3 regions of the Pseudomonas sp. GW821-FHT01E10 genome follow, and region 3 is predicted to be linked to each of the others. Evidence: predicted binding sites of a transcription regulator. Region 3 holds the regulator's gene; each other region holds the start of a gene.

The links. The regulator sigma-54, encoded in region 3, starts transcription at its own class of promoters, with help from an activator protein. The targets are predictions, from matches to a motif close to ANTGGCATNNANNTTGCTNT.
Positions count from the first base shown of each region.
Region 1: the regulator sigma-54 is predicted to act here: its motif matches at 6,019-6,038, upstream of AC07V0_RS10430 (CmpA/NrtA family ABC transporter substrate-binding protein).
Region 2: the regulator sigma-54 is predicted to act here: its motif matches at 3,842-3,861, upstream of glnK (P-II family nitrogen regulator).

Region 1 is NZ_JBWKWT010000004.1:305,387-315,619, reverse strand. Features, by position in the region: gene nirB (nitrite reductase large subunit NirB) at 1-461, opposite strand, end outside; gene AC07V0_RS10445 (bifunctional protein-serine/threonine kinase/phosphatase) at 847-2,517, opposite strand; gene AC07V0_RS10440 (nitrate/nitrite transporter) at 2,525-3,736, opposite strand; gene AC07V0_RS10435 (ANTAR domain-containing response regulator) at 4,099-4,674, opposite strand; gene AC07V0_RS10430 (CmpA/NrtA family ABC transporter substrate-binding protein) at 4,690-5,901, opposite strand; gene AC07V0_RS10425 (quinone-dependent dihydroorotate dehydrogenase) at 6,128-7,147, shown strand; gene rmf (ribosome modulation factor) at 7,460-7,675, opposite strand; gene rlmKL (bifunctional 23S rRNA (guanine(2069)-N(7))-methyltransferase RlmK/23S rRNA (guanine(2445)-N(2))-methyltransferase RlmL) at 8,207-10,233, shown strand, end outside.
Region 2 is NZ_JBWKWT010000005.1:2,569-12,801, reverse strand. Features, by position in the region: gene xerC (tyrosine recombinase XerC) at 1-76, shown strand, start outside; gene AC07V0_RS11385 (HAD family hydrolase) at 73-780, shown strand; gene sutA (dormancy-specific transcriptional regulator SutA) at 862-1,185, opposite strand; gene AC07V0_RS11375 (secondary thiamine-phosphate synthase enzyme YjbQ) at 1,288-1,713, opposite strand; gene AC07V0_RS11370 (ammonium transporter) at 1,926-3,263, opposite strand; gene glnK (P-II family nitrogen regulator) at 3,299-3,637, opposite strand; gene AC07V0_RS11360 (accessory factor UbiK family protein) at 4,054-4,320, shown strand; gene AC07V0_RS11355 (HigA family addiction module antitoxin) at 4,470-4,733, opposite strand; gene AC07V0_RS11350 (YifB family Mg chelatase-like AAA ATPase) at 5,189-6,682, shown strand; gene AC07V0_RS11345 (aldose 1-epimerase family protein) at 6,689-7,903, opposite strand; gene AC07V0_RS11340 (methyl-accepting chemotaxis protein) at 8,086-10,062, opposite strand.
Region 3 is NZ_JBWKWT010000003.1:23,845-34,077, forward strand. Features, by position in the region: gene pmbA (metalloprotease PmbA) at 1-38, shown strand, start outside; gene AC07V0_RS06570 (HPr family phosphocarrier protein) at 168-440, opposite strand; gene rapZ (RNase adapter RapZ) at 456-1,313, opposite strand; gene ptsN (PTS IIA-like nitrogen regulatory protein PtsN) at 1,316-1,780, opposite strand; gene hpf (ribosome hibernation-promoting factor, HPF/YfiA family) at 1,793-2,101, opposite strand; gene AC07V0_RS06590 (RNA polymerase factor sigma-54) at 2,176-3,669, opposite strand; gene lptB (LPS export ABC transporter ATP-binding protein) at 3,854-4,579, opposite strand; gene lptA (lipopolysaccharide transport periplasmic protein LptA) at 4,579-5,124, opposite strand; gene lptC (LPS export ABC transporter periplasmic protein LptC) at 5,111-5,683, opposite strand; gene AC07V0_RS06610 (KdsC family phosphatase) at 5,691-6,215, opposite strand; gene AC07V0_RS06615 (KpsF/GutQ family sugar-phosphate isomerase) at 6,215-7,189, opposite strand; gene AC07V0_RS06620 (ATP-binding cassette domain-containing protein) at 7,466-8,275, shown strand; gene mlaE (lipid asymmetry maintenance ABC transporter permease subunit MlaE) at 8,275-9,072, shown strand; gene mlaD (outer membrane lipid asymmetry maintenance protein MlaD) at 9,072-9,539, shown strand; gene AC07V0_RS06635 (MlaC/ttg2D family ABC transporter substrate-binding protein) at 9,551-10,204, shown strand; gene AC07V0_RS06640 (STAS domain-containing protein) at 10,201-10,233, shown strand, end outside.

The DNA of each region.
Region 1 (10,233 bases), on a different contig from region 3:
CCGCCACCGATGACCACGGCGTGCTTGTGGGTCTTGGCGGTGTCGATCATCACTTGGGTGTCGGCAATGTCGCGGTAGCCGATCACGCCCTGCAAGGTATTGCCGGGGATTGGCAGGATGAACGGGGTCGAGCCGGTGGCAATCAGCAGGCGGTCGTATTCAGCCTCAGTGCCGTCTTCGGCGATGACCCGGCGTTTGACCCGGTCGATCTCCACCACTTTGCGGTTGAGCAGCAGCTTGATGTTGTTTTCCAGGTACCAGTCCAGATCGTTGAGCACGATCTCTTCGAACGTCTGTTCGCCAGCCAGTACGGGGGACAGCAGGATGCGGTTGTAGTTGGTATGCGGTTCGGCGCCGAAGACCGTGATGTCGTACAGCTCATTACTCAGCTTGAGCAGTTCTTCCAGGGTACGAACCCCGGCCATGCCGTTGCCGATCATCACCAGTTTTAGTTTTTTCATCAGGTTCTCCGGGGAGCTCGGGCCTGCCTCATCAGGGCATTCAGACCTTGCTCGACAAAATTTTGCGCAAACAAAAAAAGGCGTCCCGCTAGCTAACTAGCGAGGACGCCTTTGTCCTTGTCCCGTTCTCTCGGGCAGCGCAGCCTTCTACGTTGAAGGCCGGGCTTTATGTCTGTTGGGAAAGGTAATGCAGTGGTTGTGCCAAGTCTCGCAAGGGCCGGATTTATGGGCTCTGGTCATGGGAGGAGGGTGTTTGCGTGCACCGGTTCAAGGCGCGATGCCCGGTTTTGAAGCAGAAAAATCAAAAGATCGCAGCCTACGGCAGCTCCCGCAGGAGATCGTGGGCTCCCGAAGGAGCTGCCGCAGGCTGCGATCTTTTGATCTTTTAACCGTGAAACAACAAAAACAGCAGCACCAGATTCACCAGCAACGACACCAGTGCCAACGTCCGCCAAACCTTCAACGGCTCGCGCTCCAGCAACGGTCTGGGTCGCACGCTCAAACTGCGTCGTTCTCCCTGTTCCAGCAGCAACAACCATTCTTCGGCCGTTTCAAAGCGCTGATCCGGGGCTACCGCCACCGCGCGCTCCAGACTTTGCGCGATCCATTCCGGCAGGTCGGGCCGGTAGCGACTGGCGCTGACAGGCACGCCAAACCGTGGGCGCTGGAACGCTTCGATTTCGCCGTAGGGATAATGCCCGGTGAGCAGGTAGTACAAGGTCACGCCGACGGCATACAGATCCTGTTGTGGTGTCGGCAGGTCGCCGCGGAACGCTTCTGGCGCGATATAGCTGGGCGTTCCAGGCAGGGCGAAGGCTTGATCTTCGGACAGCCCCGGACAGTAGGCGAGGCCGAAATCCAGCAGGCGCAACTCGCCGTCGTCCCCCAGCAGCAGATTCTCCGGTTTGATATCGCGATGCAGAATCTGCCGTCGATGCAGGATGCCGACAGCCCGCAGCAAGCGTTCGGCCAAGTCCTGCCATTGCGCCAGTGGCAGCGTTGTGACGCGCTCATGCAACTCAGCCAGGGTCGATCCGGAATACTCACGCATCACGTAATACAAATGCTGACGCTGACTGGCGGCATGGACTTCAGGGAAATGCCGACCGGCTACACGCTTGAGAAACCATTCCTCCGACAACAATGCCTGCCCGGCCTGGTGATCGTCACGCAGAGCGCCGGGCAAGGTTTTCAGTAGCCAGCGCTGTTGTTGTGCATCGCGCACCCGGTAGAGCAGCGATTGCTGGCTCTGGCCGAGGATCCCTTCGACCTGCCAGCCTTCGAAGGTCTGGCCCGGTTTCAGTGCAGGCGGCAGAGGCCATTGCTGCAGGTGAATCAGTGCATCGCCAATGCTGGTTTCGCCAAGGGCATCGACCCGCACCAGCAGGGCGCTGGCATTGTCCTGGCTGCCCGCCAGGTGCGCGGCGCTGACCAGGGTCTGCGCGGCACTGTTGAGGTCAGGTTGATCGCGCAGAATCGCCGCGATGGCGGTATCGCCCAGCACGGCCCAGATGCCGTCGCTGAGCAGCACGAAACTCTCGTTCAGGCGCAGTTCGCCATCCAGAAAGTCCAGCACCAGATGTTGATCCAGCCCCAGGGCCCGCTTGAGCACATGCTGCATGCCCGGCTGGTCCCAGACGTGATCCTCGCTCACCCGTTGCAAGGTGTCGGCGTGCCAGCGGTAAACCCGGCAATCGCCGACATGCGCCAGGGTGAAACGCCTGCCGCGCATCACCAGGGCACTGACCGTGGTCAGCAGCGGTTGCCCGCCGCCGTTGGCCTGCAGCCAGCGGTTTTGCGCCAGCAGCAGGCGATCGAGTGCCTGGGCGACACCCCAGGTTTCCGGTGTGGCGTAATAATCCAGCGCCAACGCCTGCAAGGTCGAACGGGCCGCGAGACCGCCATCGGCGCATTGGCTGACGCCGTCGGCGATGGCGAACAGGTAGCCCTTGCTCGCCGCCAGTGCCGGAGCCGGAGTGACCAGGCGCAGAGCGTCCTGGTTCTCTTCGCGAGGGCCGATGGCGCTGGCTTCGGCAAAACTCAGTTGCAGGCTCATTCAATCCTCACACGCGAGCCGCGGTGACGGCTGCCGAACCCCAAGTGGTTCTCCAGCGACGTTTCACCCCGTGCAGACCGAACCAGGCGAGTACGCCGAGGCTGGCGAACAACCACAAGGCCATTTGATAGCTGCCGGTACTTTGCTTGATCGCGCCCATGCCGGCCGCCAGTGCGAAGCCACCGATGCCACCGGCCATGCCGATCAAACCGGTCATCACACCGATCTCCCGACGAAAACGCTGTGGGACCAACTGGAATACGGCACCGTTACCTGCACCTAAACCGAGCATAGTGCAGACGAAAAGCGCCAATGCTGCGTAGGAACTCGGCAGATTGAAACCCACGGTCGCAATGCAGATCGCTGCCACGGTGTACATCGCCAACAGGGTGCGAATCCCGCCGAAGCGATCCGCCAGCGCGCCACCCAACGGACGCATCAGGCTGCCACCGAATACACACGCCGCGGTGTAGTAGCCGGCGGTCACCGGGCTCAAGCCGTACTGGTCGTTGAAGTAGCCGGGCAGGGCGCTGGCCAGACCGATGAAGCCGCCGAAGGTCACGCTGTAGAAAAACATGAACCACCAGCTGTCGCGGTCACCCAGGGCCTTGAGGTAGTCGGCCATGGACTTGGCTTTCGGCCGCTCAGGGGCGTTCTTGGCCAGCCAGGCGAAGACGATCAGGGTCAGGATCAACGGGATCAGGGCGAAGCCGAACACGTTGCTCCAGCCATACGCGGCGGCCAGCACCGGAGCGATCAGGGCGGCCAGCACGGTGCCCGAGTTACCGGCACCGGCGATGCCCATGGCTTTGCCTTGGTGCTGCGGCGGATACCATTGCGAGGCCAGCGGCAGGGCGACGGCGAAGGACGCACCGGCCATGCCGAGGAACAGGCCCAGCAACAGCGCCTGCTCGTAACTGTGGATGCCGACTTTCCAGGCAACGAGCAGGGCGCTGATGACGATTATCTGGCCGATGATCCCGGCGGTTTTTGGCGACAGGCGATCAGCCAGCAGGCCCATCGCAAAGCGCAATACGGCACCGGCCAGAATCGGCGTGGCCACCACCAGCCCGCGCTGTTGGGTGGTCAGGTGCAGGTCAGCGGCGATCTGCACCGCCAGGGGGCCGAGCAGGTACCAGACCATGAAGCTCAGATCGAAATAGAGGAAGGCTGCGAACAGTGTCGGGGTATGGCCGGATTTCCAGAAGCTTGAATTCATCGCGCACCTCAGCTGTCAGGCGTATCAAGAAGGAGTCATGAGCTTGCAGGTGGGGCGCCGCAACGGCCGCACCACCAGCCCCGGTCTCTGGGGCCAAAACGGAAAAACGCCGCTACCTGATTCGCAAAAGGGGGCGAATGAGGTGAGCGACGTCTTTGTCGTAGGTGGGGCAACCGCCGTTGGTTACCTTGCAGGGATTACTTAGCGAGATCTGTGCCAACAATCTGCTTTTTGTGGCGAGGGGGCTTGCCCCCGTTCGGCGGCGAAGCCGTCGCAAGGCCTGTGTGCGAGGACTTCTGAAGGAATGCAAGGGGCCGCTTCGCAGCCCAACGGGGGCGAGCCCCCTCGCCACAATGATCGGATCAACCGAGCAGTTCACTCATGGCAATGATCTGTTCCGCCACCTGTATCAGCTTCTGCTGGCGGCTCATGGCCTGGCGGCGCATCAGGGTGTAGGCCTCTTCTTCGTTGCAGTCCTTCATCTTCATCAGCAGCCCCTTGGCCAGCTCAATGCGCTTGCGCTCGGCCAGTTGCTGGTCGCGGGCGTGCAGTTGCGCGCGCAGGGCCTGATCGCTTTCAAAGCGAGCCATGGCCACGTCGAGAATCGGCTGCAAGCGTTGTGCGTGAATGCCTTCGACGATGTAGGCACTGACGCCGGACTTGATCGCCTGGCGCATCACGCCGGGATCGTGCTCGTCGGTGAACATCACGATTGGCCGTGGTTGGTCGCGAGTAACCAGCACCACTTGTTCCATCACATCGCGGCTCGGTGACTCGGTATCGATCAGGATCACGTCCGGACGCACCGTTTCGACGCGCGCGGGCAGGTCAATGGTCAGGCCGGATTCGTCGATGACTTCGAACCCGGCTTCGATCAGGGCCGCTTTCAGACGCCCGACTTTTTTCGCGGTGTCATTGATCAGCAGGATACGCAACATATTCGCAGGCTCCTGTCAGCGGCTGGCGAGAAGGGGGGCGCTGTCGCTCATGGCGTGCAGCGTGAAGCTGCGGGCATAGCCGGCCGGGTCCGAACCGTCCCAGACTTTGCCGTCGATCAGTTGACTGCTGCGCATTTCCTGAACCTGGGCGGGCACGCCGACAGCGGTGGCGGCCTCTCGGTATAAGTCTAGTTGCTGGACCTGACGGGCCACGCCGAGGTAATCCGGGTCGTCACGCAATAAGCCCCAGCGACGGAACTGGGTCATGAACCACATGCCGTCGGACAAATACGGCAGATTGACCTCTCCGCCACTGTGGAAACGCATCGCATGCGGGTCTTGCCAGTGATTGCCCAGGCCGTCGGTATAGTCGCCGAGCAAACGCGGTTCGATGCAATCGAGCGGGGCATCCAGGTATTCGGGGGCGCTCAACAGTTGCGCGGTGCTGCGGCGATTTTCGCGGCTGGCTTCAATGAAGCGGCTGGCCTCGAGGATCGCCATCACCAGGGCCCGGGCGGTATTGGGGTATTGCTCGACGAAGGCGCGGGTGCAGCCGAGGACTTTTTCCGGGTGGTCGGGCCAGATGGTCTGGGTGGTGGCCATGGTGAAACCGAGATTCTGTTGCACCGCACTGGCAGCCCACGGTTCGCCGACGCAGAACCCGTCGATGCGCCCGGCTTGCAGGTGCGCGACCATTTGTGGCGGCGGCACCACCACGCTGTCGACATCCTGCAACGGATGAATGCCCTGGCTCGCCAGCCAGTAATACAGCCACATGGCGTGGGTGCCTGTGGGAAATGTCTGGGCGAAGGTCAGTTTTGGGCGACTTTGGTGCACGTGATGGTCCAGTGCTTCAGGACTGGTCACGCCCAAGGCCTGCAAGCCGTGGGAGAGGTTGATGCTCTGGCCGTTCTGGTTCAGGCCCATGAGCACGGCCATGTCGGTGGAGGCTACGCCGCCGATGCCCAGGTGCACGGCGTAAATCAGGCCGTACAGGCTGTGGGCGGCGTCGAGTTCGCCGCTGACCAGTTTGTCCCGCAGGTTGGCCCAGGACGACTGGCGCTTGAGGTTCAGGGTCAGACCGTAAGGCTGGGCGAAGCCCTGGGTGGCGGCGACCACCACTGAGGCGCAGTCGCTCAGAGCCATGAAGCCAAGGTTTATTTCGGTTTTTTCCGGGGCATCGCTGCCGTTGACCCAGGCCAGTGGGCCGGCTGATGGTTCATTCATCGATTTGCACCTTCCAAAAAAAACGTCGTCCCATGGCCTCTGCGCGAGCAGAGCCGGTGACGACGCCATTGTCCTTCCACTCATTCCGTCGTTGGCATGAGTGCTGATGATCATGTTGGTGCAAGGCATATGCCATCGCTGGCTGATTTTGTCGTGCGCCTCGCCTGTGGACTCGATGCGCGGCTATAATCGCCGCCTCTCATCGCCACCCGAGTCAAGCCTGCCCATGTACACCCTGGCCCGTCAGCTGCTGTTCAAACTTTCCCCGGAAACCTCCCACGATCTGTCCCTGGACCTGATCGGCGCGGGCGGGCGTTTGGGCCTCAACGGCTTACTGTGCAAGGCACCGGCGAAAATGCCGGTGACGGTCATGGGCCTGGAATTCCCGAACCCGGTGGGTCTGGCGGCCGGTCTGGACAAGAACGGCGCGGCGATCGACGGATTTGCCCAACTGGGTTTCGGTTTCGTCGAAATCGGTACCATTACCCCGCGTCCGCAACCGGGTAATCCGAAACCGCGGATTTTCCGCTTGCCCCAAGCCGAGGCGATCATCAACCGCATGGGTTTCAACAACCTCGGCGTCGATCACTTGCTCGCTCGCGTGGCGGCAGCCAAGTACAAGGGCGTGCTGGGTATCAATATCGGCAAGAACTTTGATACGCCGGTTGAACGTGCGGTTGACGACTACCTGATCTGCCTGGACAAGGTCTACGCACACGCCAGCTACGTGACGGTCAATGTCAGCTCGCCGAACACACCGGGCCTGCGCAGCCTGCAATTCGGCGATTCGCTCAAGCAATTGCTCGCCGACCTGGCCACGCGCCGGGCGGAATTGGCCCTGCGCCACGGCAAACATGTGCCTTTGGCGATCAAGATCGCACCGGACATGAGCGATGAAGAAACCGCTCAAGTCGCCCAGGCGTTGATCGAAACCGGGATGGATGCGGTGATCGCCACCAACACCACCCTGAGCCGCGTCGGCGTCGAAGGCCTGGAGCACGGTGACGAGGCGGGCGGGTTGTCCGGCGCACCGGTTCGCGACAAGAGCACCCACACCGTGAAGGTGCTGGCGGCGGAACTGGCCGGTCGCTTGCCGATCATCGCCGTGGGCGGTATCACTGAAGGCAAGCACGCGGCTGAGAAAATCACTGCGGGTGCGAGCCTGGTGCAGATCTATTCGGGCTTTATCTATAAAGGCCCGGCACTGATTCGTGAATCGGTAGATGCCATCGCCGCGTTGCGCTGAAGCCTGATTTGGGCCCTGATGGTGGGGGCTTTTGTGGCGAGGGAGCTTGCTCCCGCTCGGCTGCGAAGCAGTCGTAAATCCTGCAACCGCGTTTTACCTGACACTCCGGGTTGATTGGTTTTGGGGCCGCATCGCAGCCCAGCGGGAGCAAGCTCCCTCGCCACAGAAACGACCTCACCACCGTAGTTTCTTTGCAGGCATAAAAAAGGGCTCCCCGAAGGAGCCCCTGGGCCGAAGCCCGCCGTCCGGATAGGACGTGCGTGGTTAAGTCGTAGCGTAATCAGATTGTCGTGTCGGAGTGTGTGCCCTGTATTAGCCGACGGCGTGAAGTTCGTTGAGTCTGTGGATTCCCGCAGTGCCGGTCATACCGTCCCAATTGTCGCCGCGTCCTTCTCGCCAGCCATTGATCCAGGCTTGGCGTACCGACGGTAGAGTAAAAGGGCAAAGCTCACGGGATTTACCACCAACGCCATATTGATATCCGCGCAAAAATGCTCTTTCCAACGGATCACGCTTAAGTCTTCTCATAGGGTGTTTCCCTCACTTGTTGACTGTATGTATCGCGTCGACCTCAATCGAGGTCAGGCAGAAAAATTCTGCCGTTGGTGGCTCGCTGCCGGCGTCGCGAGCCAAGGTGTTGACGCCGTTGCGACGTCAACCTGAGTGGAGTTCTAACCAATGCGTCACATCGAGGGAATGACCGTTTTGTCATAAGAACGTAACCATAAAGATGGTATGGCCATAAGTAACACGATATTTGTGCCGTGTTGATTGGCCAAAGCCCGGTATGATCGGCCCTTCGCTGGGATGCTGGGGGTTGCGCCTTAACGAGAATGACACCCGTTGCTCTTGGGTATTATTCGACGAAGGGTCGACTTATGACATTTTGTTTCATCAACTTTTTTATCTGCCCTGGCATCTAAGCTCTTTTAACCCGAGCAGTCAGGGTGGGACGGCACACCTTCGTGCCACGCGGGCGTTCTGTTAGAAAAACGCCTGATTGAAAACCGGATCGGCAACGCGTTGCCGGTTCACTTAGCTAAAGGCTCTGGAATTACCATGTCCGATCGTTTCGAACTCTTCCTCACTTGCCCCAAAGGCCTTGAAGGTCTGCTCATCGAGGAAGCCGTCGGGCTTGGCCTTGAGGAAGCACGCGAGCACACCTCGGCTGTGCGCGGCATGGCCACCATGGAAACCGCTTATCGCCTGTGCCTGTGGTCGCGTCTGGCGAACCGGGTGCTGTTGGTGCTCAAGCGCTTCCCGATGAAGGACGCCGAAGATCTCTATCACGGCGTGCTGGATATCGATTGGCAAGACCACATGCTCAACGACGGCACCCTGGCCGTCGAATTCAGCGGTCACGGCTCTGGCATCGACAACACGCACTTTGGCGCCTTGAAGGTCAAGGATGCCATCGTCGACAAACTGCGCACCCCGCAAGGCGATCGCCCGTCCATCGACAAGCTCAACCCGGACCTGCGCGTTCACCTGCGTCTGGACCGTGGCGAAGCCATCCTGTCCCTCGACCTGTCCGGGCACAGCCTGCACCAGCGCGGTTATCGCTTGCAGCAAGGCGCGGCGCCGCTGAAGGAAAACCTCGCGGCAGCGATTCTGATCCGTTCCGGCTGGCCGCGCATTGCCGCCGATGGTGGCGCGCTGGCTGACCCGATGTGCGGTGTCGGCACGTTCCTGGTGGAAGCCGCCATGATCGCCGCCGATATGGCGCCGAACCTGCGCCGTGAGCAGTGGGGCTTCACCGCCTGGCTCGGTCACGTACCGGCGCTGTGGAAAAAACTCCACGAAGAAGCCACTGAACGCGCCGCGGCCGGCCTGGCCAAGCCACCGCTGTGGATTCGCGGTTACGAAGCCGACCCACGCCTGATTCAACCGGGCCGCAACAACGTCGAACGTGCCGGCCTGAGCGAGTGGATCAAGATTTACCAGGGCGAAGTGGCAACGTTCGAGCCGCGCCCGGACCAGAACCAGAAAGGCCTGGTGATCTGCAACCCTCCGTACGGCGAGCGTCTGGGCGATGAGGCGAGCCTGCTCTACCTCTACCAGAACCTCGGTGAGCGTCTGCGTCAGGCGTGCTTGAACTGGGAGGCGGCGGTGTTCACCGGTGCTCCGGACCTGGGCAAGCGCATGGGCATCCGCAGCCACAAACAGTATTCGTTCTGGAACGGCGCGTTGCCGTGCAAATTGCTGTTGATCAAGGTCACGCCAGACCAGTTCGTCACCGGCGAGCGTCGCACCCCGGAACAGCGTCAGGCCGAGCGTGAACAGGCGGCCTACGATGAAGCACCGAGTGAGCCGCAAGAGCGCAAGTACAACAAGAACGGCAATCCGATCAAACCGGCTCCGGCACCCGCCCCGGTGATCGAGCAGCCGCGCCTGAGCGAAGGTGGGCAGATGTTTGCCAACCGTCTGCAAAAGAACGTCAAGGCGCTGGGCAAGTGGGTCAAGCGTGAAGGCATCGACTGCTACCGCGTCTACGATGCCGACATGCCGGAATATTCCATGGCCATCGACCTGTATCACGACTGGGTCCACGTTCAGGAATACGCCGCGCCGAAATCCATCGATCCGGAAAAAGCCTCGGCGCGGATGTTCGATGCCCTCGCGGCAATCCCGCAGGCGTTGAACATCGACAAGAGCCGCGTGGTGGTCAAGCGTCGCGAACGTCAGAGCGGCACCAAGCAGTACGAACGCCAGAGCGCCCAGGGCAAGTTCAACGAGGTTAACGAAGGCGGCGTGAAGCTGCTGGTGAACCTCACCGACTACCTCGACACCGGGTTGTTCCTCGACCACCGGCCGATGCGCATGCGGATTCAGAAAGAGGCGGCCGGCAAACGCTTCCTCAACCTGTATTGCTACACCGCGACGGCCAGTGTGCATGCGGCCAAGGGCGGTGCGCGCAGCACCACCAGCGTCGATCTGTCGAAAACTTACCTGGACTGGGCGCGGCGAAATCTGTCGCTGAACGGTTTCTCCGACAAGAACCGTCTGGAGCAGGGCGACGTGATGGCCTGGCTCGACGCCTGCCGTGACGAATACGACCTGATCTTCATCGACCCGCCGACCTTCTC
Region 2 (10,233 bases), on a different contig from region 3:
GGACTTCCAGCACCTGGCGACGGTCTACGACAGCGCCCATCCACGGGCCAAACGCATTAAAGGCGATGATTCATGACCATCCAACTGATCACCTTCGACCTCGACGACACCCTGTGGGACACCGCCCCGGTAATCGCCAGCGCCGAAGCCATATTGCGTGAATGGCTGACCGAGCATGCGCCGAACCTGGGCGCGGTGCCGGTGGAGCATTTGTGGTCGATTCGCGAGCGGGTGTTGAGCAACGAGCCGAACCTCAAGCACCGAATCAGTGCGCTGCGTCGGCGGGTACTTTTTCATGCTCTGGAAGAGGCTGGTTACGACCATGGTCAAGCCTCAGACCTGGCTGATCAAAGTTTTGAAGTGTTTCTGCATGCCCGGCATCAATTGGAAGTTTTCCCCGAAGTCGAGCCGACGCTGGAGACACTCGCCAAGCACTACGCCCTCGGTGTAGTGACCAACGGCAACGCCGATGTGCGCCGACTGGGCCTGGCGGATTACTTCAGGTTTGCCCTGTGCGCCGAAGACATCGGCATCGCCAAACCGGATGCGCGACTGTTTCATGAAGCGTTGCAACGGGGCGGCGCGACCGCCGAAACCGCGGTGCATATCGGCGATCATCCTGGCGATGACATTGCCGGAGCACAGCAGGCGGGGTTGCGAGCGATCTGGTTTAACCCGGCGGGCAAAGTGTGGGAAGCCGAGAAGGCGCCGGATGCCGAGATTCGCAGTTTGACCGAGTTGCCTGCACTGCTCGCCCGCTGGAACTCAGTCGATATTTGAGGTGCTGCGATCTTTTGATTTTCACCCATGAAAAAGCCCGCAGCGACGGCGGGCTTTTTTCAGCAAGCAGGAAGCAGGCGCTTAGATAGGCCGGCTGCCGTACTTGTTATCAGGCTTCTTGGGAGGATCGGCGACCACATTGGCCTCCACTTCCTGCACCTTGCCGCCCCGTGCCAGAAACTCTTCCATGGCCTTGGCCAGGGCATCGCGTTCCTTGTTCTTGGCTTCAACGCTCGGCAGCTCATCGACCGATACCGCTGCCTTGGCTTTGCCTTTGGCAGTCGGAACGGGCACATCACCGCCGTCGTCTTCAGCGACGTCTTCAGCCGCCGCTTCCAGGCCTTCTTCGGTTTCGTCGTCGTCGCCTACTTCGAGGTCGTCGTTTTCCAGATCATCGTCGCTCATGTTCTACCTCATGACTTGCGAAAAGCAGATTAGTTATAGCCCAGCTTTGCCTTCTGTCGAAGGCCGCCGGAAAAAATTCAACCACCGCTGGTGACCAGCGGTTTATTCCCCTTCACCGTGCACGGTGGCGAGGACTTTACGGGCACCGCCATGATCACGGTGCTCGCCCAGATAAACGCCTTGCCAGGTTCCCAACGCCAGTCGGCCTGCCGAGATCGGCAAACTGAGCTGACAGCCAAGTACGCTGGCCTTGAAGTGCGCCGGGAGGTCGTCCTGGCCTTCGTCGTTATGCTCATAGTCGTCCGTTCCTTGTGGGATCAGACGATTGAAAAATCGTTCGAAGTCGCGACGTACCGCCGGATCGGCGTTCTCGTTGATGGTCAACGACGCCGAGGTATGCTGTAGCCACAAATGCAACAGACCGACCCGACACGCCTTGAGTTCAGGCAAGCCGGCGAGTAACTCGTCCGTTACCAGATGAAAGCCCCGGGGCCGTGCCCGCAGGGTAATCAGAGTCTGTTGCCACATACAGTTCTCCGCACGTTCGGGGCGCATTCTAGCGCGCTCTGGGAAAAAACAAAGGCCCTAATATTCCTTCAATCGTGTAAGCCATTGGCCGCAGAAAAACACCCGTTGTAAACGCCCCTGAACGTGTATGAAAAAACCTTTCAGCCTTTCCTTCACTGACAAAATCAAGACAAAAAAATACCCGGCAAGCCGGGCATTTTTTATAGGCGTGCTTACAAGTTGTAGCCGCGTTCGTTGTGCAGCGCCAGATCGATGCCGACTGCTTCTTCTTCCTCGGTGATGCGCAGACCCATGACAGCGTCCAGCACCTTGAGGATGATGAAGGTGACGATCGCGGTGTAGATCACCGTGAAGCCCACGCCTTTGCACTGAATCCAGACTTGAGCCGCGATGTCGGTGACGGTGCCGAAACCACCCAGGGACGGTGCAGCGAACACACCCGTCAGGATCGCGCCGAGGATACCGCCGATACCGTGCACGCCAAAAGCGTCGAGGGAGTCGTCGTAACCCATTTTGCGTTTCAGAGTCGTGGCGCAGAAGAAGCACACCACGCCCGCTGCCAGACCGATGATCATCGAGCCCATCGGGCCAACGGTACCCGCCGCCGGAGTGATCGCAACCAGACCGGCCACCACGCCCGAAGCGATACCCAGTGCGCTCGGTTTACCGTGGGTCAGCCACTCGGCAAACATCCAGCCCAAGGCTGCGGCGGCGGTAGCGATCTGAGTCACCAGCATGGCCATACCGGCAGTGCCGTTGGCTGCGGCAGCGGAACCGGCGTTGAAACCGAACCAGCCAACCCAGAGCATCGCGGCACCCATCAGGGTATAGCCGAGGTTGTGCGGAGCCATCGGGGTGGTTGGGAAGCCTTTACGCTTGCCCAGTACCAGACAGGCGATCAGCCCGGCCACACCGGCGTTGATGTGCACCACGGTGCCGCCTGCGAAGTCGAGCACGCCCCAGTCGCCCAAAAGCGAACCCGGACCGCTCCAGACCATGTGCGCAATCGGCGCGTAAACCAGGGTGAACCAGATCCCCATGAACACCAGCATTGCGGAGAACTTCATCCGCTCGGCGAAAGCACCGACGATCAGCGCGGGGGTGATGATGGCGAAGGTCATCTGATAGGTGACAAACACCGCCTCGGGAAACAGCGCCGCGGGGCCGGTAATACTGGCAGGCGTGATGCCGGCGAGGAATGCCTTGGCGAAGCTGCCGACAAACGAATTGAGGTTGACGACGTTAGCTTCCATACCCGTTGTGTCAAACGCCATGCTGTAGCCGTAAAGGAACCACAGGATGGTGACCAGGCCGGTAATGGCGAAGCATTGCATCATCAACGAAAGAACGTTTTTGGAACGAACCATGCCGCCGTAGAACAGCGCGAGGCCGGGGATGGTCATGAACAGCACAAGGGCTGTCGAGGTCATCATCCAGGCGGTATCGCCGGAATTGAGGACTGGAGGCGCCACCGGATCTGCCGCCATGGCCAGGCCAGGCATTACGATGGACAACAGGGCTCCTAGCCCTGCGAATTTACGCAGAGTCATTTTGTTTTCTCCTGGGGCGTTGGGTTTGTGGCGGCTTAGATTGCGTCGGTATCGGTTTCGCCGGTACGGATGCGAATCGCCTGTTCCAGATTGACCACGAAGATCTTGCCGTCACCGATCTTGCCGGTGTTGGCGGCCTTGGTTATCGCCTCGATAACCCGGTCCAGATCCTTGTCGTCAATGGCGACATCGATCTTCACCTTAGGCAGAAAATCGACCACGTACTCCGCGCCGCGATACAGCTCGGTGTGACCCTTCTGCCGACCGAAGCCTTTGACCTCAGTAACGGTAATGCCCTGCACGCCGATCTCGGACAGCGACTCGCGCACGTCGTCCAGTTTGAACGGCTTGATGATGGCAGTGACTAGCTTCATGAAAACTCTCTCCCGAATTGGTGGACTTGCCCCAGGAAAACAAACCCGACTCAAGTCTAAGCGCAGTGCCTGGCTTTGTAACGCATCGTCGGCTTTACCTGCCCGTCCGACGCCAGCTAACCACTCCGCACGAAACTTCCCCCGTTCCGCTTGGCGCACTGCATTCGTCACAGCGACTGCATCAGTGCATGGGTCACCAGCGACTAAGCAGAAAGCTTGCCATCTATCCAAAAGCCATTGATTTCAAGCCCTTGGCCGCTAACGCAGGCCTCTCCAGCCGATTGACGCCACGGTTACGCACAACAACAGTGCGTGGCTCTCCACTCGCATGCGCGAAAAGCGTGCATCCCAGCCTTCGAGATTGACTATAGACACTGCGTGGTACACTGCCCGCCATTGTTGACAGGACATTTCCCATGCTCGCGCCCAAAGACTTCCTCGACGCCCTGAGCGGCACCGCCTCCCGCCTCTTCAGCGGCGACACCCCACTGCCGAAAAGCGAAATCGAAAGCCAGTTCAAGGCTTTGTTGCAGAGCGGCTTCAGCAAGCTGGACTTGGTGAGCCGTGAAGAATTCGACAGCCAGATGGTTGTGCTGGCGCGGACCCGCGCCCGGTTGGAGAGCTTGGAGGCGAAAGTGGCGGAGCTGGAAGCGAAGCTCAATCCACCTGCTGACGCCGAGTAACCTGATCGTTCCCGTGCTCTGCGTGGGAACGCCGCCAGGGACGCTCCAGATGTGACGCAGAGCGTCACGGGATGGTTCCCACGCAGAGCGTGGGAACCATCGTTCAAGCGTGCTTCGCGGACGCTGCAGTCTTTTTAAGTACCCGAAGCTCAACCACGCTCGATTTCGGCCCTGCGCTGATCGTAGGTCGATTGCAGTTTTAACCAGAATCCGGGCGTGGTTTTCAGGTAGCGCGATAGCTTCTTTGTGAGCTCAGGACTAATACCTCTCTCCTGCATGAAAAGGGCACTCACTTCATCCGTGCCTTCATTCAACACGCTAGCCAGACCAGTCGCCGTAATGCCCAGAGGCTCTAGAAACTCCTTTTCAAGGATTTCGCCAGGATGAATCGGCCGCATTCCAGAATTGCTCATCTCCCCTCCTTAGGGCTTGATCAGCTGTGATCATAAGCATCCCCCCCGATCCGACAAGAGCGTCCGAACTCTTTCACCGAAGTCCTTCATCTATCCAGGCCCGGTCCTACAAAGAAATCTAGCTCCTCGGTTGATTACGCCCAAATACCAGCCGCGACGTAACCTTTGTAGCAGCTGCCGAAGGCTGCGTTCGACTGCGCAGCAGTCGTAAATCCAAGTTGTACGGTCTGCCTGATCCACCGCGTGATCTGATTTTACGACTGCTGCGCAGCCGTGCGCCGGCTCCGCCAGCTGCTACGGATCGTGTTATGGCTTAACTGGCTGGAATCAACTCACCGGCCCCAGCAACATCCTGCGAAAGTTTGGCGGCTCTTCTGCCACGTTAAAGCGCCCCTCTCCTACTACGCTTTAAAAAACCCGCAGGAAGCGGTTCCCCGTCAGCTCAAGGAACGACCATGTCCCTATCCATCGTCCACAGCCGCGCCCAAGTCGGCGTGGATGCGCCCGCCGTCACCGTCGAAGTGCATCTGGCTAACGGCTTGCCGTCGCTGACCATGGTCGGGCTGCCCGAGGCGGCGGTGAAGGAAAGCAAGGATCGGGTGCGTAGCGCGATCATCAATTCGGGGCTGCAATTTCCAGCGCGGCGCATCACCTTGAATCTCGCTCCCGCCGATTTGCCGAAGGATGGCGGGCGTTTCGATCTGGCGATTGCCTTGGGGATTCTGTCGGCCAGTGTGCAAGTGCCGACGTTGACGCTGGATGACGTGGAGTGCCTGGGAGAGCTGGCGCTGTCGGGCGCGGTGCGTGCGGTTCGCGGGGTGTTGCCGGCGGCGCTGGCGGCGCGCAAGGCCGGGCGCACGCTGGTAGTCCCGCGAGCGAACGCTGAAGAAGCCTGCCTGGCGTCGGGGTTGAAGGTGATTGCGGTGGATCATCTGCTTCAAGCGGTCGCGCATTTCAATGGTCACACGCCCATCGAACCCTACGCTTCCAACGGTTTGCTCTACGCCAGCAAACCCTATCCCGACTTGAATGAAGTTCAGGGACAACTTGCGGCCAAGCGAGCCTTGCTGATTGCAGCGGCGGGGGCTCATAACCTGCTGTTCAGCGGTCCGCCGGGGACGGGGAAAACGTTGTTGGCGAGTCGTCTGCCGGGGTTGTTACCGCCATTGGCCGAGAGCGAAGCACTGGAAGTCGCGGCGATTCAATCGGTCGCCAGTTGTGTGCCGTTGAGTCATTGGCCACAGCGTCCCTTCCGACAGCCACACCACTCCGCCTCAGGCCCGGCACTGGTGGGTGGCGGCTCGAAACCGCAACCCGGCGAAATCACCCTCGCCCACCATGGCGTGTTGTTCCTCGATGAGCTTCCAGAGTTTGATCGCAAGGTATTGGAGGTGTTGAGAGAGCCATTGGAATCCGGCCACATCGTGATTTCCCGCGCCAAGGACCGCGTTCGCTTTCCGGCGCGCTTTCAATTGGTGGCTGCGATGAATCCCTGCCCCTGTGGATATCTTGGCGAGCCAAGTGGTCGTTGTTCCTGCACGCCGGACATGGTGCAGCGCTATCGCAACAAACTGTCGGGGCCGCTGCTGGACCGCATCGATCTGCACCTGACGGTTGCTCGTGAGGCCACGGCGTTGAATCCTGCGTTGAATCCCGGCGACGATACAGCCACCGCCGCCGAGTTGGTTGCTGATGCAAGAGAGCGGCAACACAAACGCCAGAGTTGCGCCAATGCCTTCCTCGACCTGCCAGGCCTACGCCGGCACTGTAAGTTATCCACAGCCGATGAAAACTGGCTGGAATCCGCCTGCGAGCGTTTAACGCTGTCGTTGCGAGCGGCCCATCGACTGCTCAAGGTCGCGCGCACGCTGGCGGACCTTGAGCAGGCTGACGGGATCAGACGCGAACACCTGGCCGAAGCGCTGCAATATCGGCCAACAACGCTCTAGTCCGTATCACCCCTTGGTCAGATCAACCAACGGCGTCTGCCGCACTTCAGTCTCGCGCCCGCCCTGAATCTCGCTCACCCGTTTCAACGCCTTATCCACAGCCGCCTTATCCGCCAACAAGCTGTAGCTGATACGGAACTGCTTCTGTTCCTTCGGCGCAATTGTCGGCACCAGGTTCAGTGGCCGCTGATACCGGCGGTTATAGGAAAAGCTCGTTCCCGGCTCCAGCCCCGTAACATAGCCCTGGCCCTGGGTATCGGTATTTTTCCACAGGGAGAACACCGGCAGTGTTTGAGTGTTGAAGCCGACCGAGACACCCAGGCTGCCGGCCTTGTTATGCAGCACGGTCAACGTATCGCCCTTGGCATCGGCATACGGCACCACGTTGTAAACCGTTTCGTCGTAGTCCTTGGTCGGTGCGCGGTAGGTTTGCCAGTCCGGCAAATCGCCCTTGGCTTTGTCGTTGAACGGCGACACCTGCTTCACCGGCGCGGCGAAGCGGGCGCCCTGTTCCAGGAACGGGGTGCTGAAGTTGCTGTGATACAGCGCTTGGTATTCCTTCGGATAATCACCGTTGTTGGTCAGAGTGTCGTTGAGGGCGAACACAACGCTGCCGGGGTCGGTGACCAGTTCGGTTGCGACGGAGAAGTCGACCTTCTTGAATGCCTGCTCTTTCAGTTCACCGCGCAGGCTGATGGCGTATGGCGGTTTTTCATCAATGTGCAGGGTGACTTTGTTGGCCGGGATGTTGGCGGCGCGACCGTGCAGGGTCAGCAGCTCGCCATTGTCCATGCCGGGATGGCCGACCCATTCGTAGCCGCAGCGGGTGACCAGTTCATTGAAACCTTCCAGCCAGCCCAGGCCACCGCGACCGTTGAGTTCGATGAAGGACGGGTTGACCACTTCCTTGACCGGCGAATCCCAGCCCATGCGCACATTGCCGACCGAAGCTTGCAGCACGTTCATGCCGCGAGTCGGCACCACCGAGAGTTTCATCGCGCCATTATCGATGTCGACAATGCTGACGCCCTCCTGCCGACCGCCATGCAAGGTGCGCAGGGTCACGGAGAAGGGTTTGTCGGTTTTCACGCCGAGTTGCTGGCTGGTGATCTGCCAGTTCTGGGCGGCTTTGTCGGTATCGAGCAGGACGTAATCCCAGGCCATGGCGTGGGAAGCAGCGGACAGTGCGCTGAGGGCAACGAAGAGTTTGAGCGGGGTCATGGCAGCAGCCTTTCTTGGAGTTGTGCCATTTTTATAAACTTGAAGAAACGTTTCAGCAAGCATAAAAATCGAGATCACGACGGCAAATGCCAAATGATCGTCGATACGGGGCTTGTGGATAACGCGCAGAATCGAGTTGATGCCATCGCGAGCCTGCTCGCGATGGCTGTTTCGGAGGTGCCTTAGCGGAACCGGTCAACCTCATGCCGCAAGTCCGCCGCGAGCTTCTCCAGCTCTTTGGCAGTCACCGCCAGGTTCGACACCACTTCCCGCTGCTCACTGTTCGCCAAGGCAATGCTTTGCAGGTTGCTGCTGAGCAAGGTCGCGGTGCTGCTTTGCTCCTGGGTCGCGGTGGTGATGGCGGCGAATTGCTGACCGGCCGAGCGACTTTGCTCATCGATTCGCGCCAGGGCTGAGGCGACGTTGGCGTTGCGCGACAAGCCTTCCTGCATCAGCACGTTACCCTGCTCCATGGTGCTGATCGCGTTGCCGGTTTCCTGCTGGATACTTTGGATCATCCCGGAAATTTCGTCAGTGGCCTGGCGAGTGCGTGAAGCCAGGTTGCGCACCTCATCGGCCACCACCGCAAACCCACGACCTTGTTCACCGGCACGGGCGGCTTCGATGGCAGCGTTGAGCGCCAGCAAATTGGTTTGCTCGGCGATCGCGGTGATCACCCCGACGATGCCGCCGATTTCCTGGGAGCGCTGACCCAAGGTGTTGATTACCGTCGCGGTGCTGTTCAGCGCACCGGCGATTTGCTCCAGGGATGAGGACGCTTCGTCCATCGACGTACGACCGATCTGGGTTTGCTGTGCGTTTTCCTGCGCCAGGCGCTGGGTGTTGCCCATGTTGTCGGCGATGTTCAGCGAGGTGGCGCTGAATTCTTCCACGGCGCCGGCCATGCTGGTGATTTCGCCGGACTGCTGCTCCATCCCTTCATAGGCACCGCCAGACAGACCGGACAACGCCTGGGCGCGGCTGTTGACCTCTTCCGAGGCTCTACGAATGTGCTCGACCATGGTCGACAAGGCCTGGCTCATCTGGTTGAAAGCGCGGGCCAACTGACCGATTTCGTCGTTGCTCGACACGTTCAGGCGCACGCTCAAATCACCGGCACCCAAGGCTTCGGCCTGACGCACCAGATCCCCCAGCGGCGCCAGTTTGCTGCGCAACAACCAGACCGCCGAACCCACCGCCAGCAACATCGCCAACAGGCTGCCGATGGCCAGGCGAATGCCGACGCTCCAGGTCACCGCGCGGATTTCCGCTTTCGGCATGCTCGCCACCACCGACCATGGGCCGCCTTCGAACGGCACGGCAATGCTGTAGAAGTCTTGCGACTTGTCGCTCCAGAAATCGCCCTTGCCCGGTGTCTTGGCCAGACCGACGATGGCCGGGACGGCCACGTCCAATGCTTGCACACCGGCGATCGGCACCAGCCATTTGTTCTGCTCATCGAGCAACGCCAGGGAGCCGGTCTGGCCGATGCGGAAGCGCTTGAGGTTTTCGAACTGGGCGTTCTGGGCGTCGGTGTAATCGAATCCCACGAACAGCACGGCAATCACCTTACCGCCGCTGTCGCGTACGGGGGTGTACTGAGTCATGTAGGACCGTTCGAAGAGCAAGGCGCGACCGACGTAGCTCTGCCCGGCCATCAAGCGCGCATAAGCCGGGTGAGCGTGATCCAGCAATGTGCCGATGGCCCGGGTGCCGTCCTGTTTGCTCAGGGACGTGCTGACCCGGATGAAGTCTTCGCCACTGCGCACGAACAGCGTCGCAACGCCGGCAGTCATTTGCTTGAACTCATCCACTTCCTTGAAGTTGTTGTTCAACACTTCGCCACCCAGGTGCAGGCCCGGGGTCTGCACGCCCGCCACGGTCACCGGCTCATCCGGATGCACGCTCAAACCGGCGCTGAAGCGCTTCTCGAACAGGCCGCTGAGGCGCTGGGTACTCTCACGCAACGTGCCGTGGAACGTGCTCAGCTGATCGGCCAGCAGCCGCGCCTCGCTGGCCAGGTGCTCTTCGCGGGTGGCGAGGTTGGCGGCGTCCAGCGAGCGCAGGGCAAACACGGTGCTGCCGCTGATGACAATCGCCAGTATCACGGCAAGCGCAAGACCCAGCTGTGAGGCAATCCGAGCACGAGGTTGAGACATGACAGCTCCTGACCCAGTGGGCCGGATCATCCTGATCCCGTCGCACTCGGCTAAATTTCTGATAGAGGGGAAAACGTGGAGCCTGGTACGAAGGTTCCATCAGCAGATTTTCGGCGGCAAAGCCGAATACTTGAGTGATTAACGGGGATATGGCTCAAGGCCGCCATCGCA
Region 3 (10,233 bases):
CGGTGTTGATCGAGCGGATGACGGTGGCAGGTAGTTAAGCTGCGGTTGCTGCACAAAAAAAATGCGCCACCCGATTGGGTGGCGCTTTTTTTTTGGATCAAAATATCGCAGCTTCGTCAGCGCCTACGCATCTGTGGGCGCAACCGAAAGCCGAAATCCATTGATCTTTATTCGCCTTCGTCGAAGAAGTTGTTGATCAGCGCCACCAGTGCATCCATAGCTTCCTGCTCTTGTTCACCTTCGGTTTTCAGGTGGATTTTGGTGCCCTTGCCGGCCGCGAGCATCATCATGGCCATGATGCTTTTGCCATCGACCATCGTTTCCGGTGTACGGCCAGCTCTGATCTGGCAAGGGAACTGCCCGGCGACGCCAACGAATTTTGCAGACGCGCGGGCATGCAGGCCCAGCTTGTTGATGATTTCGATTTCCAGAGCAGGCATCGCGATGTGAATCCTTTAGCTGAGGTCGCGGTGGCGAACCTGGACGTTCTTCAGGGATTGTTGCAGGACCTGGCCCAGACGTTCGGTCAGGTAGACAGAGCGGTGATGCCCGCCGGTGCAGCCAATGGCAATGGTGACATAGGCGCGGTTGCTGGCGGCAAAGCGGGGCAGCCACTTGAGCAGGTAGGAGGAAATGTCCTGGAACATTTCCTCGACATCCGGCTGCGCCGCCAGGTAGTCGGCCACCGGTTGATCGAGCCCGGACTGTGCCCGCAGCTCCGGTTTCCAGTAAGGGTTAGGCAGGCAGCGCACGTCGAACACCAGATCGGCGTCCACCGGCATGCCACGCTTGAACCCGAAAGACTCCACCAGAAACGCAGTACCGGGCTCCGGCTGATTCAGCAGGCGCAGCTTGATGGTATCGCGCAGCTGATACAGGTTCAGATTGGTGGTGTTGACCTTGAGGTCGGCCAGGTCGGCGATCGGCCCCAGCAGATTGGTTTCGTCCTCTATCGCCTCCGCCAGCGAGCGATTGGCACTGCTCAGCGGGTGACGGCGGCGGGTTTCCGAAAATCGTTTGAGCAGGGTCTCTTCATCGGCGTCCAGATACAGCACATCGCACTGGATATGCCGGCTGCGGACTTCTTCCAGCAATTCGGGAAACCGTGACAGGTGGCTCGGCAAGTTGCGTGCATCGATGGACACGGCCACCAGAGGTTGTGCCAGTTCGGTGTGAATCAGTGCGCGTTCGGCCAGTTCCGGCAACAGACCGGCCGGCAGGTTGTCGATGCAGTAGTAGCCGTTGTCCTCGAGAACATCGAGGGCAGTGCTTTTACCTGAGCCGGAGCGGCCGCTGACGATGATCAGGCGCATGATTAGTGACCGTTTTGCTCGTCCAGGACAACCTGATACAAGGCTTCGTTGCTCGGGGCGCTGCGCAGTTTTTCACGCACTTCCTTGCGATCAAGCATGCTGGCGATCTGGCGCAGCAACTCCAGGTGCGCATCGGTGGCGGCTTCGGGGACCAGCAGTACAAACAGCAGGTCAACCGGAGCGCCGTCGATGGCGTCGAAATCGATGGGTGCATCCAGGTGCATCAAGGCACTGATGGGCGATCCGCAGCCCTTGAGACGGCAGTGGGGGATGGCGATACCGTTGCCAAAGCCGGTGGAACCGAGTTTTTCACGGGCGACCAGACTCTCGAAGACATCCTGCATGGCCAGATCCGGCACTTCGCGATGGATGAGGTTGGCAATTTGCTCGAGGGCTTTCTTTTTACTGCCGCCCGGCACGTTCACCAGGGAACGGCCGGGGGTCAGGATGCTTTCAAGTCGGATCATGGGTTGGGAGTGTTAACGACCGGTCGCGCCCTGGAGGAGGCTCTGGGTCTTTTCCTTATGCTTTTTGAGTTGTTTATCCAGCTTGTCGGTCAGTGCGTCGATCGCTGCGTACATATCGGTATGTTCCGCGTTAGCGACCACCTCATTGCCGGGAATATGCAGCGTGGCTTCGATTTTCTGCTTGAGCTTCTCGACCGTCATCGTGACCTGCACGTTGGTGATCTTGTCGAAATGCCTCTCTAATCGTTCGAGTTTTTCGCCGATGTAGGTGCGAAGAGGTTCGGTCACTTCCAGTTGGTGTCCACTGATGTTGACTTGCATACAGCTTCTCCTTCGTTGCCAGTGCATAAAGCGGTAGATCCGATGATCTACCACTGGAACGCTGTGGCGTGGCTCTACATCAACCGCTTGCGTTCGCTCGAAGGCGCGATTCCTAGGGATTCGCGGTACTTGGCGACGGTGCGGCGAGCCACCTGAATGCCTTGTGCCTCCAGTAAACCAGCGATCTTGCTGTCACTCAACGGCTTTTTCTGATTTTCCGCGGCAACCAGTTTTTTGATGATCGCGCGGATCGCCGTAGACGAGCATTCACCGCCTTCGGAGGTACTGACGTGGCTGGAAAAAAAGTATTTCAGTTCATAGATGCCCCGTGGGGTATGCATGAATTTTTGCGTGGTCACCCGTGAAATCGTCGATTCGTGCATGCCCACCGCTTCGGCGATGTCATGCAGCACCAGCGGTTTCATGGCCTCGTCGCCGTACTCCAGGAAGCCGCGTTGATGCTCGACGATCTGGGTGGCCACTTTCATCAGGGTTTCGTTGCGGCTTTGCAGGCTCTTGATGAACCAGCGAGCCTCCTGCAACTGATTACGCATGAAGGTGTTGTCAGCGCTGGTATCGGCGCGGCGTACGAAGCCGGCGTATTGGGCGTTGACCCGCAGGCGCGGCACCGACTCCTGGTTCAGTTCCACCAGCCAGCGCTCGTTGTCCTTGCGCACGATCACGTCGGGAACGACGTATTCGGCTTCGGTGGACTCGATTTGCGACCCCGGGCGCGGGTTGAGGCTCTGGACCAGTTCGATCACCTGGCGCAGTTCATCTTCCTTGAGCTTCATACGGCGCATCAGCTGGCTGTAGTCGCGGCTGCCGAGCAGGTCGATGTAATCGGTGACCAGGCGCTTGGCCTCGGTCAGCCAAGGGGTCTTGGCGGGCAGTTGGCGCAGTTGCAGCAGCAGGCATTCACCGAGGTTGCGGGCGCCGATACCGGCGGGCTCGAATTGCTGGATGCGGTGCAGGACGGCTTCGATTTCGTCCAGTTCGATGTCCAGTTCCGGATCGAAGGCCTCGAGGATTTCCTCGAGGGTTTCGTCCAGATAGCCCTGATTGTTGATGCAGTCGATCAGGGTCACGGCGATCAGGCGATCGGTGTCGGACATCGGTGCCAGGTTCAGTTGCCAGAGCAAATGGCTTTGCAGGCTTTCACCGGCCGAAGTACGGGTGGTGAAATCCCACTCGTCGTCATCGTTGCTCGGCAGGCTGCTGGCGCTGGTCTGGTAGACGTCTTCCCAGGCGGTATCGACAGGCAATTCGTTGGGAATGCGCTCGTTCCAGTCGCCTTCCTCAAGGTTATCCACCGTCGGGGCGGTTTCCTGGTAGGAGGGTTCCTGAATGTCGGTGTTGGGTTGCTGTTCGGCTTTGTCGGCCAAGGGGTCTGCGTTATCGAAGTCGTCGCCTTCTTCCTGGCGTTCGAGCATCGGATTGGACTCCAGGGCCTCCTGGATTTCCTGTTGCAGGTCCAGGGTCGACAATTGGAGCAGGCGGATGGCCTGTTGCAGCTGCGGTGTCATCGTCAGCTGCTGGCCCATTCTCAAGACTAGCGATGGTTTCATGGCAGGGGCTTAACACCTTATTCGCCGGCGCACATGCGCCATCCACTACAGGGCGCCGAAGCGCCAAACATAAGCAAATTATATGCCTGAAACTGAAGTGTTTGCCTAGAGCGCTGTAACAATAAAAAACTATTGATTTTTTATTGATATGAGCACCAAGGCGACTGGCCAGGCACCTCAGCGCTTACAGGCGGAACTCATGGCCCAGATACACTTCCTTGACCAGTTCGTTGGCCAGGATGGTGGCGGAGTCGCCTTCAGCGATCAGCTGGCCATCGTTGACGATGTAGGCGGTTTCGCAGATGTCCAGGGTTTCACGGACGTTGTGGTCAGTGATCAGCACGCCAATGCCTTTGGCCTTGAGGTGGTGGATGATCTGCTTGATGTCGCCCACCGAGATCGGGTCCACGCCGGCGAAGGGTTCGTCGAGGAGGATGAATTTCGGGTTGGTGGCCAGTGCCCGGGCGATTTCCACCCGACGGCGTTCACCACCGGACAGGCTCATGCCAAGGCTGTCACGAATGTGGTGGATGTGAAATTCCTGCAGCAGGCTTTCCAGCTCTTTGCGGCGACCGGCCTTGTCGAGCTCCTTGCGGGTCTCGAGGATGGCCATGATATTGTCGGTCACCGACAGCTTGCGGAAGATCGACGCTTCTTGCGGAAGATAGCCGATACCGGCCTTCGCGCGACCGTGCATCGGCTGGTGGCTGACGTCCAGGTCATCGATCAGTACGCGACCCTGATCGGCCTGTACCAGACCCACGATCATGTAAAAACAGGTGGTTTTGCCGGCGCCGTTGGGGCCAAGCAGGCCGACGATCTGGCCGCTGTCGATGGACAGGCTGACGTCACGCACGACCTGGCGGCTCTTGTAGCTCTTGGCCAGATGCTGAGCTTTCAGAGTTGCCATTACTGGGTTTTCTCGTCGGTTTTCTTCTTCGGCTGGATCACCATGTCGATACGCGGACGTGTCTCGGTGACCTTGCTGCCCGTGGCGCGACCGGCGCTGGCGAGTTTCTTGATCGTGTCATAGACGATTTTTTCGCCCTGGGTGACGTTGTTGTCCTTGTCGACAACTTTGGCCTTGTCGATCAGTACGACGCGGTTTTGCGCTGCGTGGTACTGGATGGTTACGCCCCAGCCCTGAACAGGCTTGGTGTCGCCAGCGGTCTGCAGTTGCTCGAAGTAGGCGAGGTTGCCCACCGAGGTCACCACATCGATCTCGCCTGTTGGCGTGCGGGTGATGGTCACGGTGTTGCCCTTAACGATCATCGAGCCCTGAGTGATGATCACATCACCTTTATAGGTGGCAACACCGTTCTTGTCGTCCAGTTGGGCGTCGTCGGCCTGGATGCGGATAGGCTGCGCTTGATCGGTCGGCAGAGCCCAGGCGCTCACGCTTCCCAGTGCTGCGCTCAGACTGAGCAAAATAGGGAGGGTTTTAACGAGCCTCATACTGTCCTCTTACGTTCGATAGCAGGTGTATCCTGCTTTCTTTCAAGTACGCTTTCATTCCGTTGCCTGTCGATACACCGCCGGCGCCATCGATTCTAACGGGTTGATCGGTCTGCGCATATTGCTGCTGCGGGAACACTGTCATACGGGTGGTGGTAATCAGGGTTTTACGGTTTTTTTCGTCGAAACGCGTGATACGTACCGAGTCGATCAGCTCGACCTGGGTGCCGTCCGGGTTGACTTCGCCGCGTTCGCTCTGGACGTGCCAAGGGAATTCGGTGCCACGAAACATGTTCAGGTCAGGGTTGGACAGCAACGTCACTTCCGTCGCCTTCAGGTGTTCGACCTTGTCGGACGTCATTTCATACTGCAGTTTGCCGTCCGGCAGGTACTGCACGCTGTGGGCGTTGGTTGCGTAATAGTCGATCATGGCTTCATCGACATGCGCCACTGGCTTGTCGAGGAAGCGTTCCGGGCTGATGTTCCAATAGCCGACCGCAGCGAATAGCGCCGCGATGCAACCGAATATCAGGATGTTGCGAATCTTTTTGCTCAGCATGATGGGCTCACAGGTACGCGGCGTTGGCCGCATCGAGGCGGCCCTGGGCGCGCAGGATCAATTCGCAGAATTCGCGCGCGGCACCCTCGCCGCCACGGGCCTGGGTGATGCCGTGGGCGTGTTCGCGCACGAAGCTGGCGGCGTTGGCCACGGCCATGCCCAGACCGACGCGGCGAATCACCGGCAGGTCCGGCAGGTCGTCGCCGAGGTAGGCCACTTGTTCATAGTTCAGGTTGAGTTGGGCAAGGAGCTCGTCGAGCACCACCAGTTTGTCTTCGCGACCCTGGTACAGGTGTGGAATGCCGAGGTTCCTGGCTCGTCGTTCGACCACCGGGGTCTTGCGTCCGCTGATGATAGCGGTCTGCACGCCGGCTGCCATCAACATCTTGATGCCTTGGCCGTCGAGGGTGTTGAAAGTCTTGAATTCGCTGCCGTCTTCGAGGAAGTACAGGCGCCCGTCGGTCAGCACTCCGTCGACGTCGAATACCGCCAGTTTGATCTGTTTGCCGCGTTGCAGCAGGTCCGTGCTCATTACATTACTCCAGCGCGCAGCAAATCGTGCATGTTCAGGGCGCCGACCGGGCGGTCTTCGCTGTCGACAACGACCAGTGCATTGATCTTGTGGTCTTCCATGATTTTCAACGCCTCGGCAGCCAGCATCTCGGCACGTGCGGTCTTGCCGTGGGCGGTCATCACCTGCTCGATGGTGGCGCTGTGGATGTCGATGCTGCGGTCCAGGGTGCGACGCAGATCGCCGTCGGTGAAGATCCCGGCAAGTTTACCGTTGGCTTCCAGAATCACGGTCATGCCCAGGCCCTTGCGGGTCATTTCCATCAATGCGTCCTTGAGCAGGGTGCCGCGCTTAACCTGCGGCAGCTCTTGCCCGGCGTGCATGACGTTTTCCACTTTCAACAGCAGGCGTCGACCAAGTGCGCCGCCTGGGTGGGAAAAGGCGAAATCTTCAGCGGTAAAACCGCGGGCTTCCAGTAGCGCCACCGCCAGGGCATCGCCCATCACCAGAGCGGCGGTGGTCGATGAGGTTGGCGCCAGGTTCAGCGGGCAGGCTTCGTGCTCGACGTGAACGTTGAGGTTGACCTCGGCAGCCTTGGCCAGTGCCGAATCGGGATTGCCGGTGACGCTGATCAATTTGATGCCCAGGCGCTTGATCAGTGGCAGCAGGGTAACGATTTCATTGGTGGAACCGGAGTTCGACAGTGCCAGGATGATGTCGTCACGCGTGATCATACCCATGTCGCCGTGGCTGGCTTCGGCTGGATGCACGAAGAACGCCGTGGTGCCGGTGCTGGCCAGGGTGGCGGCAATCTTGTTGCCGATGTGCCCCGATTTGCCCATGCCGACCACGACTACGCGGCCTTTGCTGGCCAGAATCATCTCGCAAGCGCGTACGAAATCCGCGTCGATATGGGGTAACAAGCCTTGCACGGCTTCCAGTTCGAGACGGATGGTGCGTTGTGCAGATTGAATCAGGTCGCTGGATTGGCTCATGTCAGAAATCGTATAGCCTGATGAAAAGGCGGCGATTATAACGGTAATGATCAAAACCCTCACGCAAGTTCGTCGCGGTTTGTCATTCCTTGTTACCGAGACCCTCTAAATAGATGATTTCAGGTGGTCATGTTGCTGAACGTGCCCGGCTTGGGCCTTGGGCGCTTGGCATTTGCAGTGATATAGTTCGCCGCCAGTTCGGCCTGCCCGGGAAGGTATGTGCTTTCGTCAGAAAGCCAGGCGTCCGAGTGAGAGGCTGCATCGCAAGGAGTTTAGATGAGTGCCGATAACGCCTACGCGGTCGAGCTGAAGGGACTGACCTTCAAGCGCGGTGCGCGCAGCATTTTCAATAACATCGATATCCGCATACCACGCGGCAAGGTCACCGGCATCATGGGGCCTTCCGGGTGTGGCAAGACCACGCTGTTGCGGTTGATGGGGGCCCAATTGCGCCCCACCAGCGGCGAAGTCTGGGTCAATGGCCAGAACCTGCCGACGTTGTCGCGCAGCGATTTGTTCGATGCGCGCAAGCACATGGGCGTGCTGTTTCAGAGCGGCGCGTTGTTTACCGATCTCGATGTATTCGAGAACGTCGCCTTTCCGCTGCGTGTTCATACCACACTGCCGGAAGAGATGATTCGCGATATTGTCCTGCTCAAATTGCAGGCCGTGGGCTTGCGTGGCGCCATTGACCTGATGCCTGACGAATTGTCCGGCGGTATGAAGCGTCGAGTCGCGCTGGCCCGGGCGATTGCCCTCGATCCGCAAATTCTCATGTACGACGAGCCTTTTGTCGGCCAGGACCCGATCGCCATGGGCGTGCTGGTGCGCCTGATCCGCCTGCTCAACGATGCGCTGGGCATCACCAGCATCGTGGTCTCCCACGATCTGGCCGAGACCGCGAGCATCGCCGACTACATCATTGTGGTGGGTGACGGGCAAGTGTTGGGGCAGGGCACACCCAAGGAATTGATGACTTCGCAGGAACCACGGATTCGCCAGTTCATGACTGGTGAACCCGACGGCCCGGTCGCATACCACTTTCCAGCGACGGATTACCGCGCAGATCTTCTGGGGAAGCGCTGATGCGCAAGATTTCATTAATAGAAAGAGTGCGCCGTTTCGGCCACGCCGGCATCGATGTGCTGGCGGTATTCGGGCGTTCGGCGCTGTTCCTGTTTCATGCCTTGCTCGGTCGCGGTGGCATTGGCGGCAGTTTTGGCCTGCTGGTCAAGCAACTGCATTCGGTTGGCGTGATGTCCCTGGTGATCATCGTGGTCTCCGGGGTGTTCATCGGTATGGTGCTGGCGCTGCAGGGCTTCAATATCCTGTCCAGCTATGGCTCGGAGCAGGCTGTCGGGCAGATGGTTGCGCTGACACTGCTGCGTGAACTGGGGCCGGTCGTCACGGCCTTGCTGTTCGCCGGGCGTGCGGGTTCGGCGCTGACCGCCGAAATCGGCAACATGAAATCCACCGAGCAACTGTCCAGTCTGGAAATGATCGGGGTTGACCCGCTCAAGTACATTATTGCTCCGCGCCTGTGGGCCGGCTTCATTTCCCTGCCGGTGCTGGCAATGATTTTCAGCGTGGTGGGTATCTGGGGCGGTTCGTGGGTGGCCGTCGACTGGCTGGGTGTCTATGAAGGCTCCTACTGGTCGAACATGCAAAACAGCGTGACGTTTGTCGACGATGTGCTGAACGGCATTATCAAAAGCATCGTTTTTGCCTTCGTCGTGACCTGGATCGCCGTATTCCAAGGCTATGACTGCGAGCCCACTTCCGAGGGGATCAGTCGTGCCACTACCAAGACCGTGGTGTACGCCTCTTTGGCGGTACTCGGCCTGGACTTTATTCTGACCGCCTTGATGTTTGGAGATTTCTGATGCAAAACCGCACCCTGGAAATCGGTGTCGGCCTTTTCTTGCTGGCTGGCATCCTGGCTTTGCTGTTGCTTGCGTTGCGGGTCAGTGGCCTGTCCCCGAGCCCGAGCACCGATACTTATAAACTTTATGCATATTTCGATAATATCGCCGGTTTGACTGTCAGAGCTAAAGTGACCATGGCCGGTGTGACCATTGGCAAGGTCACTGCGATCGATCTGGATCGCGACAGCTTCACCGGTCGGGTGACCATGCAACTGGAAAAGCGCGTAGATAACCTGCCGACTGACTCCACTGCATCTATCCTGACCGCTGGCCTGTTGGGTGAGAAATACATCGGTATCAGTGTGGGTGGGGAACAAGCCCTGCTCAAGGATGGTGGAACCATCCACGACACGCAGTCGTCGCTGGTGCTCGAGGACCTGATCGGTAAATTTCTGCTCAATACCGTTAGCAAAGACGCCAAATGAGGAGCTTTTCAATGATCTCTATCTTGCGACGTGGCCTGTTGATATTGCTCGCAGCCTTGCCGTTGATGGCTAACGCCATGGCGGCGCAGTCGGCGCACGATCTGGTTCAGGACACCACGACCCGGATGCTCGCCGACCTGTCGGCCAATAAAGAGAAGTACAAGCAGGATCCACAAGACTTTTATACGGCGTTGAACACCATCGTCGGTCCTGTGGTGGATGCCGAGGGCATTTCCAAAAGCATCATGACCGTCAAATACTCGCGCAAAGCAACGCCCGAGCAAATGAAGACGTTTGAAGAAAACTTCAAAAAAGGTCTGTTCCAGTTTTATGGCAACGCATTGCTCGAATACAACAACCAGGGCATTACTGTTGAGCCTGCCAAGGATGAATCGGGAGACCGTACCAGCGTTGGCATGACGGTCAAAGGCAGCAGCGGCGCGATCTATCCCGTGTCTTACACACTCGAAAAGATCAACGGCGAATGGAAGCTGCGTAACGTCATCATCAACGGCATCAATATCGGCAAGCTATTCCGCGATCAGTTCGCTGATGCGATGCAGCGCAATGGCAACGACCTGGACAAGACCATCAATGGTTGGGCCGGGGAAGTCGCCAAAGCCAAGGAAAACACCGAAAAAGCTGTCGAGAAGAAAGCCCAATGAGTGAGTCGGCCATTCGCATGAGCGAAACC